DNA from 3 places in the Allobosea sp. 10L417 genome. Region 1 is predicted to be linked to each of the others. Evidence: riboswitches for the same ligand, from Rfam matches in the RefSeq annotation. Region 1 holds a riboswitch; each other region holds the start of a gene.
What was found. A riboswitch is a leader RNA that binds a small molecule or an ion and turns the genes downstream of it on or off. The one in region 1 is predicted to bind cobalamin.

Region 1 (4,938 bases):
AGAGGTCGCTGTCGGTGAAGGAGAGCATGAGCACGTCTCCCGGCGGCAAGGCGAGATCGACGGCGTCCTCGCCGTCGTCGAGCCTGATCTCGCTGGTCGGGAGAAGATGCATCGGTCCGGTTTACGCCCCCGCGAGAGCCGCTTCCACGGCCGTGAGGTCGAAGCCCTTGAGGCCGATCACGGTGAGGCGCCCGTCGCGCGGCTCGCTCGCGCCCCAGGGGCGGTCGAAATGATGCCCGACGCGCCGGCCCACGCCCTGCACGACGAGGCGCATCGGCTTGCCCGGCACGGCGCTGAAGCCCTTCAGCCGCAGCACGCCCTCGGCTTCGGCGGCCTTGGCGACACGCGCCGTCAGCTCCTCCGGTGAAAGCCCCGCCGGCAGCGGCACGGCGACCGAGTCGAAATCGTCATGGTCGTGATCATGCTCGCCCTCGCCATGATGCGAGGGGCGGGCGGCGAGATCGCTTTCGGCCGCGGCACCCAAGCCCACGATCAGCGCCGGCTCGACCTTGCCATGGGCGGTCTCGACGATTTTGATCGCCTTGGGCAGGTGCTCGGCGATCTCGGCCTTGACCCGTGCGCGGCCGGCCTCGTCGACGAGGTCGCTCTTGTTGAGCAGGATAAGGTCGGCGCAGAGGATCTGGTCCTCGAATACCTCCTCCAGAGGGTTGTCGTGCTCGACGGAGACATCGGCCGCCTTCTGCGCCGCGAGCGCCTCGGGATCATCGGCGAACTGGCCATCGGCCACGGCCGGTCCGTCGACCACGGCGATGACGCCGTCGACGGTGACGCGGGCGCGGATTGCAGGCCAGTTGAAGGCCTGCACCAGCGGCTTCGGCAAGGCGAGGCCGGAGGTCTCGATCAGGATATGCTCGGGCGGGTTCGGCCGGTTCAGGAGCTTCTCCAGCGCCGGCACGAAATCATCGGCGACGGTGCAGCAGATGCAGCCATTCGGCAGCTCGACCACGTCCTCGTCGCTGCAGCCGGCGATGCCGCAGCCCTTCAGGAACTCGCCGTCGAAGCCGAGATCGCCGAACTCGTTGACGAGCACGGCGAGCTTCTTGCCCTGCGCATTCTCGAGGAGATGGCGCACCAGCGTCGTCTTACCGGCGCCGAGGAAGCCGGTGATGATCGTGCAGGGCGTCTTGCCCAGGTTCGTGGTTTGCGGAGCGTTCATGATGTCATCCTTGCTGGCGCGCCGGCAAAGGCGGCACGCGTGCGACCACGCCCTTGCGGAAGGACTGCGGCCGCTCTTTCCAGGGAACGATGCCGTTGGCGCTGGCGGCATAGGCCTCCGCCGCGCCGACGATCTCGTCGAGATGGGTGTCGGTGTCGAGGTCGCCGATCAGATAGGTCCATTTGCCATCGGCGCTGAGCGCGATGGTGCAGGGCCGCTTGCAGACGGCGAGGCATTCGACAGGCAGCACCGGGATGGTGCTGCCCTTTGCTGCGAGCTGAGCGGTGAGACGCTCCGCGAGCGCCAGCCCCGGCTGGTCGTAACCCTCCGGGAGATCGGCGCGCGCCCGCCTGCAGGCGGTGCAGACATGGATAGTGAGGTCGCCCTCGGACATGACTTGCCTTTCGCGCGGAGCCCGGAGGCTCCGCTGCCTTCAGCGCGCGAGCGCGGCGCGCCGGCTGGCCCAGGGCCAGAGCACGCCGACCATGAAGGCGGTGGCGAGCCAGAGCGCAGCCTGGATGCCGAGTGACAGAGCCGCGAAATGCGCCGCAACCTCGGCCGGCACCTTGCTCTCCGGCGCAGCCGGATGCGGGGCGCCGATCACATGCGGGAGCAGGATCACGACGACGGCCAGCAGCTTGAGCCAGGGCTGCTCGAAGCGCAGGAACAGGAAGAGCCCAAGCGCCGTGGCGATAGCGGTGACCAGCCACCAGAACTGCCGCTGCTCCAGCGCTGCGGAAGCCGCGCCCGGCAATTCCGGCGCGAGCCCCATCGCGGGGGCGAGCCCGAGCGCCAGGAAGCCGCAGGCGCCCCAGACCAGGGCGCTACGTTGGTCGATCGTATCGCCGGCCGCGATCATTCCCGCGAGCAGCAGCGCGGCGAAGCCGATTGCGGTCGCGATCGTCACTGCGCTGGTGAAGAGCGTGCGCTGGAGGCCGTCCTGCGGCTTCCATTCGGCATGGTCGTGGCCGGGCGCATCGCCAGCGGGGCCATGCGCGAGGATGATCTTCGCCTCGCCGTCGAAGGCGGCGAGCGTCGGCGCCTGCAGGCGCAACGCCGCCTCATAGGTCTCGGCCTTGAGGATCAGCGGGGTGGTGGTGACATGCTGGAGGGCGGCGACGATCAGCCCAGCCAGAAGCCCGGCCAGAATGCTGACCGTGAGAACACGCGTAACCATGGATGCTTTCCCTCAGTGGCAGGGGAAGGCGAGACCGTGGCGGGTATCGTGCCCGGCGTTGTGAACGTTCGTCGAGGCCGCGAAGCCGGTCGTGTAGATCAGCGCGACGCCGATCACGAGCGCGGCGGCGGCTGCCTTGACGCGTTCCGAGACGCTGAGTTGAGTGGTGGAAACCGAAGCGGTGTTCATGGGGCTCTCCGTGGCCGCCCCGCCGGCAGCCGGTTGGATCGTTGCGGGTCGACGGCAGGTCTCCTGGCTCGCGGGTCTGATGTTCCCCACCGCCTTCCCGGAGCGAGCGCTCCAGTGGCCGATGGCGGGAAACACCCGCTTACAGTTGCGGGGGCAGCCGCGGTATCTCACCGCGTTCCCTTTTCACCTCCTTGCGGAGGCACCGTCATGGACCATCATTAGCTATCGGCGTGCCGCTGTGCAATGCAGTGCGCCGTGGCAGAAACGTCATTCTCGGGCTTGACCCGAGAATCTCGTACAGGAAGAGGCTCGCCCTTTCGGATGGAGATGCTCGGGTCGAGCCCGAGCATGACGGCATAGGACTTTTCGATGGAATTGCCCCACCTCACCCTCGTCCTCGGCGGCGCCCGCTCCGGCAAGAGCCGCCATGCCGAGGCGCTGATCGAGGCTTGCCCGGCCCCCTGGAGCTACATCGCCACCGCCCAGGCCTATGACGACGAGATGCGCGAGCGCATCGCCGAGCATCGCGCACGCCGCCCGGAGGGCTGGCAGACCGTCGATGCGCCGCTCGATCTCGCCGAGGCCATCGCCGTCCGTCCGGCCGGCCGGCCCATCCTTGTCGATTGCCTGACGCTCTGGCTGACCAACCTCATCCTCGCCGAGCGCGATACGGCCGCGGCGCGCCAGGCCCTGATCGCCGCCTGCGAAAGCGTCTCCGCGCCGCTCGTGCTGGTCGGCAACGAGGTCGGCCTCGGCATCGTCCCGGAGAATGCGCTCGCCCGCCGCTTCCGCGACGAGGCCGGGCGGCTGCATCAGGCGCTTGCGGCGCGCGCCGGCCGCGTGGTCTTCATGGTCGCCGGATTGCCGATGCGAGTGAAATGATGACCGACACCGAAGACACCGCCCGCCACAAGGCCAAGATGGAGAAGCGCAAGGCGGTGCAGGACGCCGAGGTCGCTTCCAAGACCGTCGAGAAGGGCCTTCTCATCGTCAACACCGGCCCCGGCAAGGGCAAGTCAACGGCGGCCTTCGGCCTGATCTTGCGCGCGCTCGGACATGGCTGGCGCATCGGCGTGGTGCAATTCATCAAGGGCGCCTGGTCGACCGGCGAGCGCAAGGCGCTGGAAACCTTCGGCGATCAGGTCGCCTGGCACAGCATGGGCGAGGGCTTCACCTGGGAAACGCAGGACAAGGCCCGTGACATCGCTGCCGCCGAGCGCGCCTTCGCGAAGGCGAGGGAGCTGATGGCCGACCCCGAAATCCGGCTCCTGGTGCTCGATGAGCTCAACATCGCCCTGCGCTACGACTATCTGCCGCTCGCCGACGTCGTGTCGACGCTGGTCGCTCGCCGCCCAGACCTGCACGTCGTCGTCACCGGCCGCAACGCCAAGCCGGAGTTGATCGAGGCGGCCGACCTCGTCACCGAGATGACGTTGGTGAAGCACCACTTCGCCGCCGGCGTGAAGGCGCAGCAGGGCATCGAGTTTTAGTCACTCGGCCCATCTCGCGCGCCGATTGGCCCATGGCAGCGGAGGGCCGGGACACGGCGCGGGGTGGCGCAAGCTACCGCGGAGCCTGGATGCCGAGGCTGCGGCACATCTCCGCCTCCCGGTCCCGCACGAAACTTGCGTAGTCCCGCAGATGGACGCCATCGCTGAAGGCCGAGCGCGACCCCCGCATCTCCGCTGCAGTCTCGCGCCTAGGGACATGCCTAGTCCCGCCTTGCGAGCACTTCAATCAATAGCGAGACCAAAAGCCAGCGGCGCTCCTCGTCAAACCTTAGCGGAAGCGCGGCGGCGCGATCGCATGCCCGAACCATTCAACGAACCCGATGACGTCGAAGACCGGCCGCCCGGTGGCAGCAGCGACCGCCGCCGAATGCGGCGGAAGATTCGTGCATTCGCAGAGGATCGCGCCGACATTCGGATGGCGGCGGACCAGCGCGCGGGCGGCTGTCACGACTTCTTCCTCGAGCTTTGCGACGTCGGACACGCCGCCGCGATTGCCATAGACCTGGCGGAACAGGCTGTCCGGAGGCAGCCCCTCGATGGGAGTGTCGGGACGCACCCCGACGGCGGCCAGATGGCGCGCCGTCAACGCCTCCGCGGCGAAGGTGAGGATGCCGACTTGCTGGCCGGCGGGCAGCATGGCCTCGATCAACGGTGCCTGCAGCAGGCTGCTCGTGGCCACGGGAACCGGGAGTGCGGCGGCCAGCTCTCGCTGCAGCAGCGCCAGAAAACCGCAGCTGGTAGCAATGCCGCGCACCCCGCAAGCGACGAGATCGAGGGCGGCGGCGATGAAGGGCTCGAGGAATTCTTCCGGGCGACCATGGACGATGGCCGCGGGATCGGCGCCGCGGACGACCCGGAACTGGACCGGGAAAGGCCAGGTGCGG
Region 2 (4,938 bases), on a different contig from region 1:
TGATGCCGGGGGACTCCGGGCCGAGGCCGGAGAGGCCCATGGCGAAGCGGCCCGCATAGAGCGGATGGAACTTCATGAAGCCGGCCCAGGCTTCGTCGAAGAGGATGTAGTCGCAGAGGTGGCCGATCCGGTCGAGGATCATCTGCGCGCTGTGGATCGTGCCGTCATAGGTGCACTGTTCCACCACTGCGACCCGGAACGGGCGCGGCTTCCTCCAGGCGTCCGGGTCCTTGATAAGCGGATTGGTGCGGATGCGCTCGCGCAGCGCCTCCTCGTCGAAGCTCTCCCAGAGCATCGGGCCGATCAGCCCCCAGGCGTTGCGCGCGGTCGGGATATAGACCGGAATGCCCCCGGCGATCAGCAGCGCGCCGTGATGAGCCGCCTTGTGGTTGTTCCGGTCGAACAGCACGAGGTCGCCGTCCGAAACCAGCGCGGCGAGCGCGACCTTGTTGGAGGTCGAGGTGCCGTTCAGGACGAAATAGGTCTTCTCCGCCCCGAAAATTTGCGCCGCTTCCTTCTGCGCCTTCAGGGCCGGCCCCTCATGGGTCAGCAGGTCGCCGAGATCGAGCACGGAATTGTCGAGGTCGTCGCGGAACACAGCCTCGCCGAGATGCTCCATGAAGACGCGTCCGATCGGGCTACGGCTGTAGAAGACGCCGCCATTGTGTCCCGGGCAGGTCCAGAGATGGTTGCCTTCCTCGGCATAATCGACGAGCGCGCCGAAGAACGGCGTCTTCAGCGTCTCGGCATATTGCTTGAGACGGCTGATCAGGCTCTTGGCGATGAAGGGCGGGGTCTCCTCCGAGAGGAAGATATAGCCGTCGATGAAATCGAGCACCTCGACCGGTACGTCCTCGAAGCGCTTGCGGCGGATGAGCAGGATGATCGGAAAATCGAGGCCGCGCCGGCGCATCAGATTGATCAGCGCGGCAGTCTTGCCCTCAAGACCCTTCTTGCCCCAGTCGACCACCATGCAGCCGATGGCGGCATCGGTCTGGACCGCGATCTCGGCATCTTCGAGCTTGCGCGCCTTGACGACCTCGAAGCCCGAGCGCTCGATCTCCTCGATGATTTGGTTGAAGCGGATCCCTTCGAGATCCTCGGCATCGAAATTCGGCGTCGCGAACAGAAAGGTGAAGCGCCTGAAATAATCCATGCCGTCTCCGCTGGCGTGAACTTACGACACTGAGTGAGTCTTGCGACAATCCGGCGACCAACGATGCAACTGCATCAGCGAGGTCCCGGTGCCCCATCTTTCCCCGGAATTCAGGCCAAAGATGCGCAGCCCCGGCCGGAACGTCGGCTGGCCCGATCCCGTCTCGCCGGGGACTGTAGCAGATGGTGGTCTGCTGTCGCTGCAGCGCCAAGCCGGTTTGACGCGGCCGCATTTCCGCCCTAATCGTCGCCGCGACGGTTCCTTCACGGGATCAAAAGGGAACGCGGTGCGGGCGAATTTCTGCCCCATGCCGCGGCTGCCCCCGCAACTGTAAGCGGCGAGCCTTTCGCCAGACGCCACTGGGACCTCGGACCTGGGAAGGCGGCGTGAAGGCACCGACCCGCGAGCCAGGAGACCTGCCGTCAACCGTGGTCACACGCGAACACGTTCGGACGGGGTGCGCCGATCGCTGATTAGACTGTTTGCCGCCTCCCGCGCGGCCGATGGGAGATCGCGTTCGCGGTGACGTGCCACTGACGTCAACCGCCCGAGGTCTCCATCGTGAACGTCTTCTCTCCAGCCGCAGGACGCGGCCGCCTGCTGCTTTCCGCCTCCCTTCTCGCCCTCGCCTGCTCTGCCCCTGCCCTGGCGCAAAGCGACGCCGGCCCGGTCGCGCTCGACGAGATCGTGGTCAGCGCCACGGGGACGCCGACCCCGGCGCGCGAGATCGCGAGCTCCGTCACCGTCATCACTGCGAAGGAGATCGAGCAGCAGCAGCGCCGCACCCTGCCGCAGGCGCTCGCGACGGTGCCCGGCATGAACATCGTGCAGACCGGCGGGCCGGGCGGGCAGACCTCGGTCTTCATGCGCGGCACCAACTCGAACCACGTCAAGGTGCTCATCGACGGAATCGAGGCCAACGACCCCGCGACTCCCAATCGCTCCTTCGATTTCGGCTCGATGCTGACGGACGATATCGAGCGCATCGAGGTGCTGCGCGGCCCGCAGAGCGGCCTCTATGGGGCCAACGCGCTCGGCGGCGTGATCTCGATCACGACGAAGCGCGGCGAGGGTCCACCAAAGGCAACGGCACGCGTCGAGGCCGGCTCTCACGGCACATTCAACCAGTCTGCGGGCTTCAGCGGCGGCGACGACCGCTTCAACTACGCCTTCAACGCCGCCCACTTCCGCTCGGACGCGACCGATGTGACGCCACCGAACCTTGTCCCGCCGGGCCGGCGCATCAACCCCAATGCCTTCGACAATTACAACTATTCAGGCCGCGTCGGCGTTGCGCTCAGCGACACGCTGACACTCAACTGGATCGGCCGCTATCAAGACGGGCAGCTGCGTTTCACCAGCGACACCGGCTTCCCGAGCCGGCCTGCGCCCTATCGCTCGCTGCAGAACTACGCCCAGGCCTTCACCCGCGGCGAGGTCGTCTGGGACCCGTTCGGCGGGCGCTTCGTCAACACCTTCGGCGTCTCCTACACCAACCAGGACCGGGCAACGCGGACGGCGAACGGAACGACCGGCATCCTCGGCCTGCCCAACGAGAATCTGGGCGAGCGCACCAAGCTCGACTGGCGCGGCAATTTCGAGATCGCCAAGGGCCACAACCTGCTCATGGGCCTGCAATACGAGCGCGAGCGCCTGGATACGGGCCTCGTCGCCTCCAACGGCAACAAGGCTGGCTTCCTCGAATATCAGGGCAATATCCAGGACCGCTTCTTTCTGGTGGCCAATATCCGACGCGACGACGACGACAGCTATGGCGGCCACACCACCTACCGCATCGCCCCGGCGCTGATCATCCCCGGCACCGAGACCAAGCTGAAGGCGAGCTACGGCACCGGTTTCAAGGCGCCGACGCTCAACGAGCTCTTCGTCGACTATCGCCCCGGGTTCAATTTCCATGGCAATCCGAACCTGAATCCGGAAGAAAGCCGCGGCTGGGATGCCGGCTTCGAGCAGCCGCTTTTCGACCGGAAGCTGCAGTTCGGTGCGACGTGGTTCCAGAACGACATCGACAACCTGATCGTCACCAACGCCACCTTCGATTCCTATGCGAATGTCGGAAAGGCCAGAACCAAGGGCGTCGAGGCCTTCGCCGCGCTGGAGATTTCGCCGCAATTCCGCATCCGCGCCGACTACACCTTCACCCTCGCCAAGGACGAGATCGCGCGACAGGAGCTGCTGCGCCGGCCGCGACACAAGGCGAGCGCAACCGCGACATGGACGCCGACCGACAAGCTCACGCTCTCGGCGACGCTGCTCTACGTCGGCTCCTGGGTGGACGGCAATCGCGACTTCTCGGTCGCCCGAATGAACGCGAAGGGCGCGACGCTGGTCAATCTCGCGGCCGAATACAAGGCGACCGACAAGGTCACCGTGTTCGGCCGCATCGACAATCTCTTCGATAAGCGCTGGGAGAACCCCGTCGGCTTCCTGTTTCCGGGCCTCGGTGCCTTCGGCGGCATCAAGGTGGCCATCGGCGGCTGAGCGCGCCCCGCGCCCCGCGCGATTTTCGTGGCGTTGCCATGACGGCCTCCGCCGCCATGGCAATCGGCGTTGCGCCGGACGATGACACGCGCGACCGCCACGCCCGGCGCGGGCTGCCGCGAATGCGCCGGTCGATTCAGCGCTTCTCCATCTCCGCCAGATAGGTCCGCACGGCCCATTCAGGCCCGTGCCAGGAGGCGCTGCCCTTGCCCTGCAGCTCGGGCGCGTCCTTCCAGCCCGGCTCGATGCCGGTCATGTCCGGCAGCAGATGGGCGATGCCCTTGTGGCAGTCGATGCAGGTCTTCTCGCCGGTCACCAGGAAGCGGCTGTGGATCTCGGCCGCACGGCGCGTCTGTTTGGTGAAGTCCATCGCGACCGAGGAATGGCAGTTGCGGCATTCGAGCGAGTCGTTCGCCTTGAGCCGCGCCCATTCGTGCTTGGCGAGCTCGAGCCGGTGATTGAGGAACTTCTCGCGCGTCGAGATCGTGCCGAAGATCTTGCCCCAGACCTCCTTGGAGGCCTGCATCTTGCGGGCGATCTTGTCCGTCCAGTTATGCGGCACATGGCAGTCCGGGCAGGTCGCGCGCACGCCCGAGCGGTTCGAGAAATGCACCGTCGATTGCAGCTCCTGATAGACGTTGTCGCGCATCTCGTGGCAGGAGGTGCAGAACTTCTCGGTGTTGGTGATCTCCAGCGCGGTGTTGAAGCCACCCCAGAAGAGCACGCCCCCGACAAAGCCGCCGAGGGTCAGGAAGCCGAGCGGCAGATAGGCGCTCGGCCGGCTGATGATGCGCCAGAAGCGCACGACGACGCTCCAGCACCAGAGACAGAAGGATTTGAGTCTGGCCATGATCCGTCCCGCCTAAGGCTTCCGGCCGACGTCTTTGGCGTCCTGGAACCGGTTCTGGACGAGCGGCGCGACATCGGTCTGCTGGACATGGCAAGCGGTGCAGAAATAGCGCCGCGGCGTCACGTCGGAGAGCACCTGCCCGTCGCGATCCTGGAAATGGGTGATGCTGATCATCGGCGCGCCCGAGCCCTCGGTGAACTCACGCTTGTGGCAGTCCATGCAGCGGTTGGTGTTGAGAGTAAGCTGGTAGCCGTCGATCGAATGCGGGATCACCGGCGGCTGCTCCGGATAGTTCCGCATGCGCCTGACGTCGTCGACGATCGGCCGGCCCAGCGCCGGCACCCGTTCGAGCGCCATCGGGTCGGCCGTTCCAGTCAGCCGCGGCACGATCTTCACCGGCGCCCCCTCCTGCGAGAAGGCGGCGCCGAAG
Region 3 (4,938 bases), on a different contig from region 1:
CGAGGATGACGCGGATTGCGATGAAGGCGGCCGTTACTGGCAAGCTTCGCAGGTCGGATCGTCGATCGAACAGGCGTTTGGCACGGCCACGCCGTTTTCCAGCGGGATGTCGATGATGATTGGCGCGGCGGCCTTGGCAGCGACCGGCACGGTGGCCGAGACCGCATTGAGCTTGCCGTCGGTGCCCTTCAGCGTCGACTTCTCGACGTGGGTCGCCGACAGCGCCCGCAGGTAATAGGTCGTCTTCAGGCCCAGCCGCCACGCCAGCCGATAGGCCTCGTCGAGCTTCCGGCCGGAGGGCTGCGCCATGTAGAGGTTCAGCGATTGGCCCTGGTCGATCCATTTCTGGCGTCGGGCGGCGGCGCGGATTAGCCACTCGGTCGGGATTTCGAAGGAGGTCGCGTAGAGCGCCTTCAGGTCCGCCGGGACGCGGTCGATCTGGCTGACCTTGCCGTCGTAGTATTTGAGGTCCGAGACCATCACCTCGTCCCAGAGCCCCCTCGCCTTCAGGTCATGGACGAGCCCGGCATTCACCACGGTGAAGTCGCCCGACATGTTCGCCTTGACGTAGAGCTGGCTGTAGGACGGCTCGATCGACTGCGAGACGCCGACGATGTTCGAGATCGTCGCGGTCGGCGCGATCGCCATCGTGTTCGAGTTGCGCATGCCGGTGGTCTTCACCCGCTCGCGCAGGCCCTGCCAGTCCAGCGTCGCCGAGCGATCCAGCTCGGCATCGCGATCGCGGGCTTCCGAGAGGATGTCGAGCGAGTCGATCGGCAAGATGCCCTTCGACCAGAGCGAACCCTCGAAGCTCGGGTAGCGGCCGCGCTCGGCGGCAAGATCGACCGAGGCCGAGATCGCATGAAAGCTGATCGCCTCCATTGACGTATCGGCGAAGGCGACGGCCTCCTCCGACGCCGTCGGCAGGCGCAGCGTCTGGAGCGCGTCCTGGAAGCCCATGATGCCGAGCCCAACCGGACGGTGGCGCAGGTTCGAGCGGCGCGCTTCCGGGATCGTGTAGAAATTGATGTCGACGACGTTGTCGAGCATGCGCATCGCCGTCTTCACGGTCCGCGCCAGCCGAGCCTGGTCGAGCCCGTCGGGGCCGACGTGGGCGGCGAGATTGACCGAGCCGAGATTGCAGACCGCGACCTCGTCGGCCGAGGTGTTGAGGGTGATCTCGGTGCAAAGATTGGATGAATGCACCACTCCGGCATGTTGCTGTGGTGAGCGGAGATTGCAGGCGTCCTTGAAGGTGATCCAGGGATGGCCGGTCTCGAACAGCATGGTCAGCATGCGTCGCCAGAGATCGACGGCCTTCAACTTCTTATGGACACGCAGCTCGCCGCGGGCGGCCTTCGCCTCATAGGTCTCGTAGGCTTCCCGGAACGGCTTGCCATAGAGATCGTGCAGGTCCGGCACCTCGTCGGGCGAGAACAGCGTCCAGTCGCCGCCCGCCTCGACGCGCTGCATGAACAGGTCGGGAATCCAGTTCGCCGTGTTCATGTCATGGGTGCGGCGGCGGTCGTCGCCGGTGTTCTTGCGGAGGTCGAGGAACTCCTCGATATCGACATGCCAGGTCTCGAGATAGGCGCAGACCGCGCCCTTGCGCTTGCCGCCCTGGTTGACCGCGATGGCTGTATCGTTGGCAACCTTGAGGAACGGTACGACGCCCTGGCTCTCGCCATTGGTGCCCTTGATATGGGCGCCCAAGCCCCGCACCGGCGTCCAGTCATTGCCGAGCCCGCCGGAATATTTGGCGAGCAGGGCGTTGTCCTTCACTGCCTTGAAGATGCCGTCGAGGTCGTCGGCGACCGTGGTCAGGAAGCAGGAGGAGAGTTGCGGACGCAGCGTGCCCGAATTGAACAGGGTCGGCGTCGAGGCCATGAAATCGAAGGACGACAGCAGGTCGTAGAACTCGATCGCCCGCGCTTCCCGGTCGATCTCGCGGATGGCGAGGCCCATGGCGACGCGCATAAAGAAGGCCTGCGGCAGCTCGAAGCGGTTGCCACGGACATGCAGGAAGTAGCGGTCGTAAAGCGTCTGGAAGCCGAGGTAGTCGAATTGCAGGTCGCGCTCCGGCTTCAGCGCCGTAGCGATACGGACAATGTCGAAGCGGCCGAGCTCGGGATCGATCAGTTCGTTCTCGATGCCGGTCTTGAGGTAGGCCGCGAAATAGTCGCCGTAGCCGGCGGCCATCTCTTCCTGCGTCGCCTGCTCGGTATGACCCTGGACGAAGGTGAGCGCCTCGCGGCGCAGTTTGTCGAGCAGCAGGCGGGCCGAGACCTTGGCGTAGTTCGGCTCGCTCTCGATCAACGTGCGGGCAGCTAGGATCGGCGCCAGCGCCAGCTCGTCGAGCGAAATGCCGTCATAGAGGTTGCGGCGGGTTTCCGTCAGGATCGGCTCGGCCGCGACACCATCGAGACCGGCGCAGGCCTCGCGCACCACCTTGTCGAGGCGAGCAGAATCCAGCGGCACCATCGCGCCATCGGCCAGCTTCATTCGGAAGGCTGGTGCGGCCGACTTAGCAGGCTTCGCTTCAGACAGCGCCTTGGCTCGCTCGCGCGCGCGTTCCTCACGATAGAGCACATAGGCGCGAGCGACCTTGTGGTGCTCGCCGCGCATCAGCGCGAGCTCCACCTGATCCTGGACGTCCTCGATATGGAAGGTGCGGCCGTTCGCGGCGCGACGGGTCAGCCCGGCGACGACCTGGTCGGTCATTTCCGCGACGGCTTCGTGGATGCGACGCGAAGCGGCGGCGTTCGATCCCTCGACCGCCAGGAACGCCTTGGTCAGCGCGACCGAGATTTTCGAAGGGTCGAACGGCGTCACTGCGCCGTTGCGGCGAATGACCTGGTAGCCGGGTTCGCTAGCCGCGGCCTTGGCCACCACAGGATCGGCGGCCGGAGAAACGGCAACCGGCCGCTCGGCTTCAAGAGAAAGAGACATGGCATCAACCCCAAATGTTGGGGGCAAAGGCCAGAGCGGTTGCGTCGAGAAGGCGCGCGGCACCACAAGGCCGCGACCTGCCAAGCGCACCACCGGGACACCCCGCCCGTGGACGTTCATGGTGTCGCGGCAGGTCTCCTGGCTCGCGGGTCAGCGCTCTCGTCCCGTCTTCCCAAGACCTTGCGGTCTCAGTGACTCAATCGTGGACGTGAACTCGCCGCTTACAGTTGCGGGGGCAGCGCCGGCTTCGCACCGGCTTCCCTCTTAGCTCTCGATCTTGCGATTCGAGAGACCATCGACCACCAGATCTAGTGGCCAACGCTGTTCCGGTGTCAATAGGTCGCTATGCCCTTCATTCGGCGCCTTCGATCATCGCCACCGTCGGCCCGGCAGGCATACCGCAACGCGAGCCCAAGGCCTCGCCACGCCCAGTATGAAAGGCCTTACACGGCGTTGTACGGCACGAAGCCGTGCATGCGCTCGTCGATGGCGAGCGGCTTGCCGATCGGCGGGAAAGCCCGCTGCGGGCAGTTCGAGCGTTCGCAGACCTTGCAGCCGGCGCCGATCGGCGTCGCCGCGCTCGGGTCGCCCAGATCGAGGCCCTTCGAATAGACGAGGCGGCTCGCATGGCGGATATCGCAGCCAAGCCCGATCGAGAAGGTCTTGCCGATGTCGCCGTAGCCGCCAACCGCGTCGTTCACGGTGCGGGCGATCCAGAGATAGGTCCGCCCGTCCGGCATCTGCGCGGTCTGCGTCAGAATGCGCCCGGGCTGCGCGAAGGCTTCGTAGACGTTCCAGAGCGGACAGGTTCCGCCTACCCGCGAGAAGTGGAAATCGGTCGCGGATTGCCGCTTGGAGATATTGCCGGCCCGGTCGACCCGGACAAAAAAGAACGGCACGCCCGGCGCCCCCGGCCGCTGCAGCGACGACAGGCGGTGGCAGACGGATTCGAAGCCGACGCCGAAACGCCGGGCGAGGCGGTCGATATCGTAGCGCTCGGCCTCCGCTGCATCGAGGAAGGTGCGATAGGGCATGAGCAGCGCCGCGGCGAAGTGATTGGCGAGGCCAATGCGGGCGAGCGCGTGCACCTCCGCCGCCCCGGCCGCAGCCTCCTCGGCCAGCCGCCCTATCGCCTCCTCCATTTCCAGGAAGCCGATCTGCGTGGCTATCTGGAAGGCGCGCTGTCCGGGATCGAGGAGAGCCGAAAGGTGAAGCCGGCGCTCCTTCGGGTCATAGCGCCGCTGGGCCTGCCCCGCCATGTCATTGGAGAGCTGGATACGGACGCCATGCCGGCGATCGAGGCGGCGGGCTAGCCCCTCCGCCACCTGCCCGACCTTCAAATCCGCCGTTTCGAAGATGCGCTCCGCCGCTTCGTCGAGTTCGGAAAAATGATTGTGGTGCGCGTAGAAGAAGTCCCGCACCTGCTCATGCGGCATCAGCGCCCGGAAGGTCGCCTCGCCGCCGCTGCCGAGCCCGAGTTCGCCCGCCATCGCATCGGCCCGCTCCAGCGCGTTGCGGTAGCGCCGATGCAGCGCGACGACCGCCCGGCCGAGCGCGGGCATGTTCTCCACCACCTCGCGGATCTCGCTGACACTCACGGAATCGCCATTGGCCGGATCGGCGAAGACCTCGCGCAGGTCGGCGACCATCCGCGCCTCATCCCCTTCCGAGAAGAGCTGGACGTCGACGCCGAAGACCGCGTTGATCTTCAGCAGCACCTGGACGGTCAGCGGGCGCAGATTCTTCTCGATCTGGTTGAGATAGCTCGGCGACACCTCGAGCGCCTGAGCGAGCGCAAGCTGGGTCAAGCCGCGCTCTTCGCGCAGGCGCTTGAGGCGGACGCCCGCAAAGACCTTCTTCATAGGCAAGTTCCATTCGCAAAATTCGCAAACACGTCCTATGCCATTCGCATTATTTCACATTTTCAGTCATTTTGCGCCGCAGCAATAGCGAATATTGTGTGAGTTATTCTTATCAAACGAGAGGGCT

Region 2: another riboswitch for cobalamin. It lies ahead of AC1DE3_RS08025 (TonB-dependent receptor plug domain-containing protein); the one in region 1 lies ahead of AC1DE3_RS11625 (CbtB domain-containing protein).
Region 3: another riboswitch for cobalamin. It lies ahead of AC1DE3_RS19280 (ribonucleoside-diphosphate reductase subunit alpha); the one in region 1 lies ahead of AC1DE3_RS11625 (CbtB domain-containing protein).

The regions. Positions count from the first base shown of each region.
Region 1 is NZ_JBFTJP010000003.1:247,629-252,566, reverse strand. Features, by position in the region: gene cobN (cobaltochelatase subunit CobN) at 1-112, opposite strand, end outside; gene cobW (cobalamin biosynthesis protein CobW) at 122-1,177, opposite strand; gene AC1DE3_RS11635 (DUF1636 family protein) at 1,182-1,571, opposite strand; gene AC1DE3_RS11630 (CbtA family protein) at 1,611-2,354, opposite strand; gene AC1DE3_RS11625 (CbtB domain-containing protein) at 2,367-2,543, opposite strand; cobalamin riboswitch at 2,580-2,765, opposite strand; gene cobU (bifunctional adenosylcobinamide kinase/adenosylcobinamide-phosphate guanylyltransferase) at 2,913-3,425, shown strand; gene cobO (cob(I)yrinic acid a,c-diamide adenosyltransferase) at 3,425-4,033, shown strand; gene AC1DE3_RS11610 (aspartate/glutamate racemase family protein) at 4,323-4,938, opposite strand, start outside.
Region 2 is NZ_JBFTJP010000002.1:381,449-386,386, reverse strand. Features, by position in the region: gene AC1DE3_RS08030 (Orn/Lys/Arg family decarboxylase) at 1-1,156, opposite strand, end outside; cobalamin riboswitch at 1,395-1,594, shown strand; gene AC1DE3_RS08025 (TonB-dependent receptor plug domain-containing protein) at 1,718-3,658, shown strand; gene AC1DE3_RS08020 (cytochrome c3 family protein) at 3,795-4,508, opposite strand; gene AC1DE3_RS08015 (nitrate reductase cytochrome c-type subunit) at 4,521-4,938, opposite strand, start outside.
Region 3 is NZ_JBFTJP010000008.1:54,062-58,999, forward strand. Features, by position in the region: gene AC1DE3_RS19280 (ribonucleoside-diphosphate reductase subunit alpha) at 34-2,949, opposite strand; cobalamin riboswitch at 3,061-3,262, opposite strand; gene AC1DE3_RS19285 (short-chain fatty acyl-CoA regulator family protein) at 3,393-4,811, opposite strand.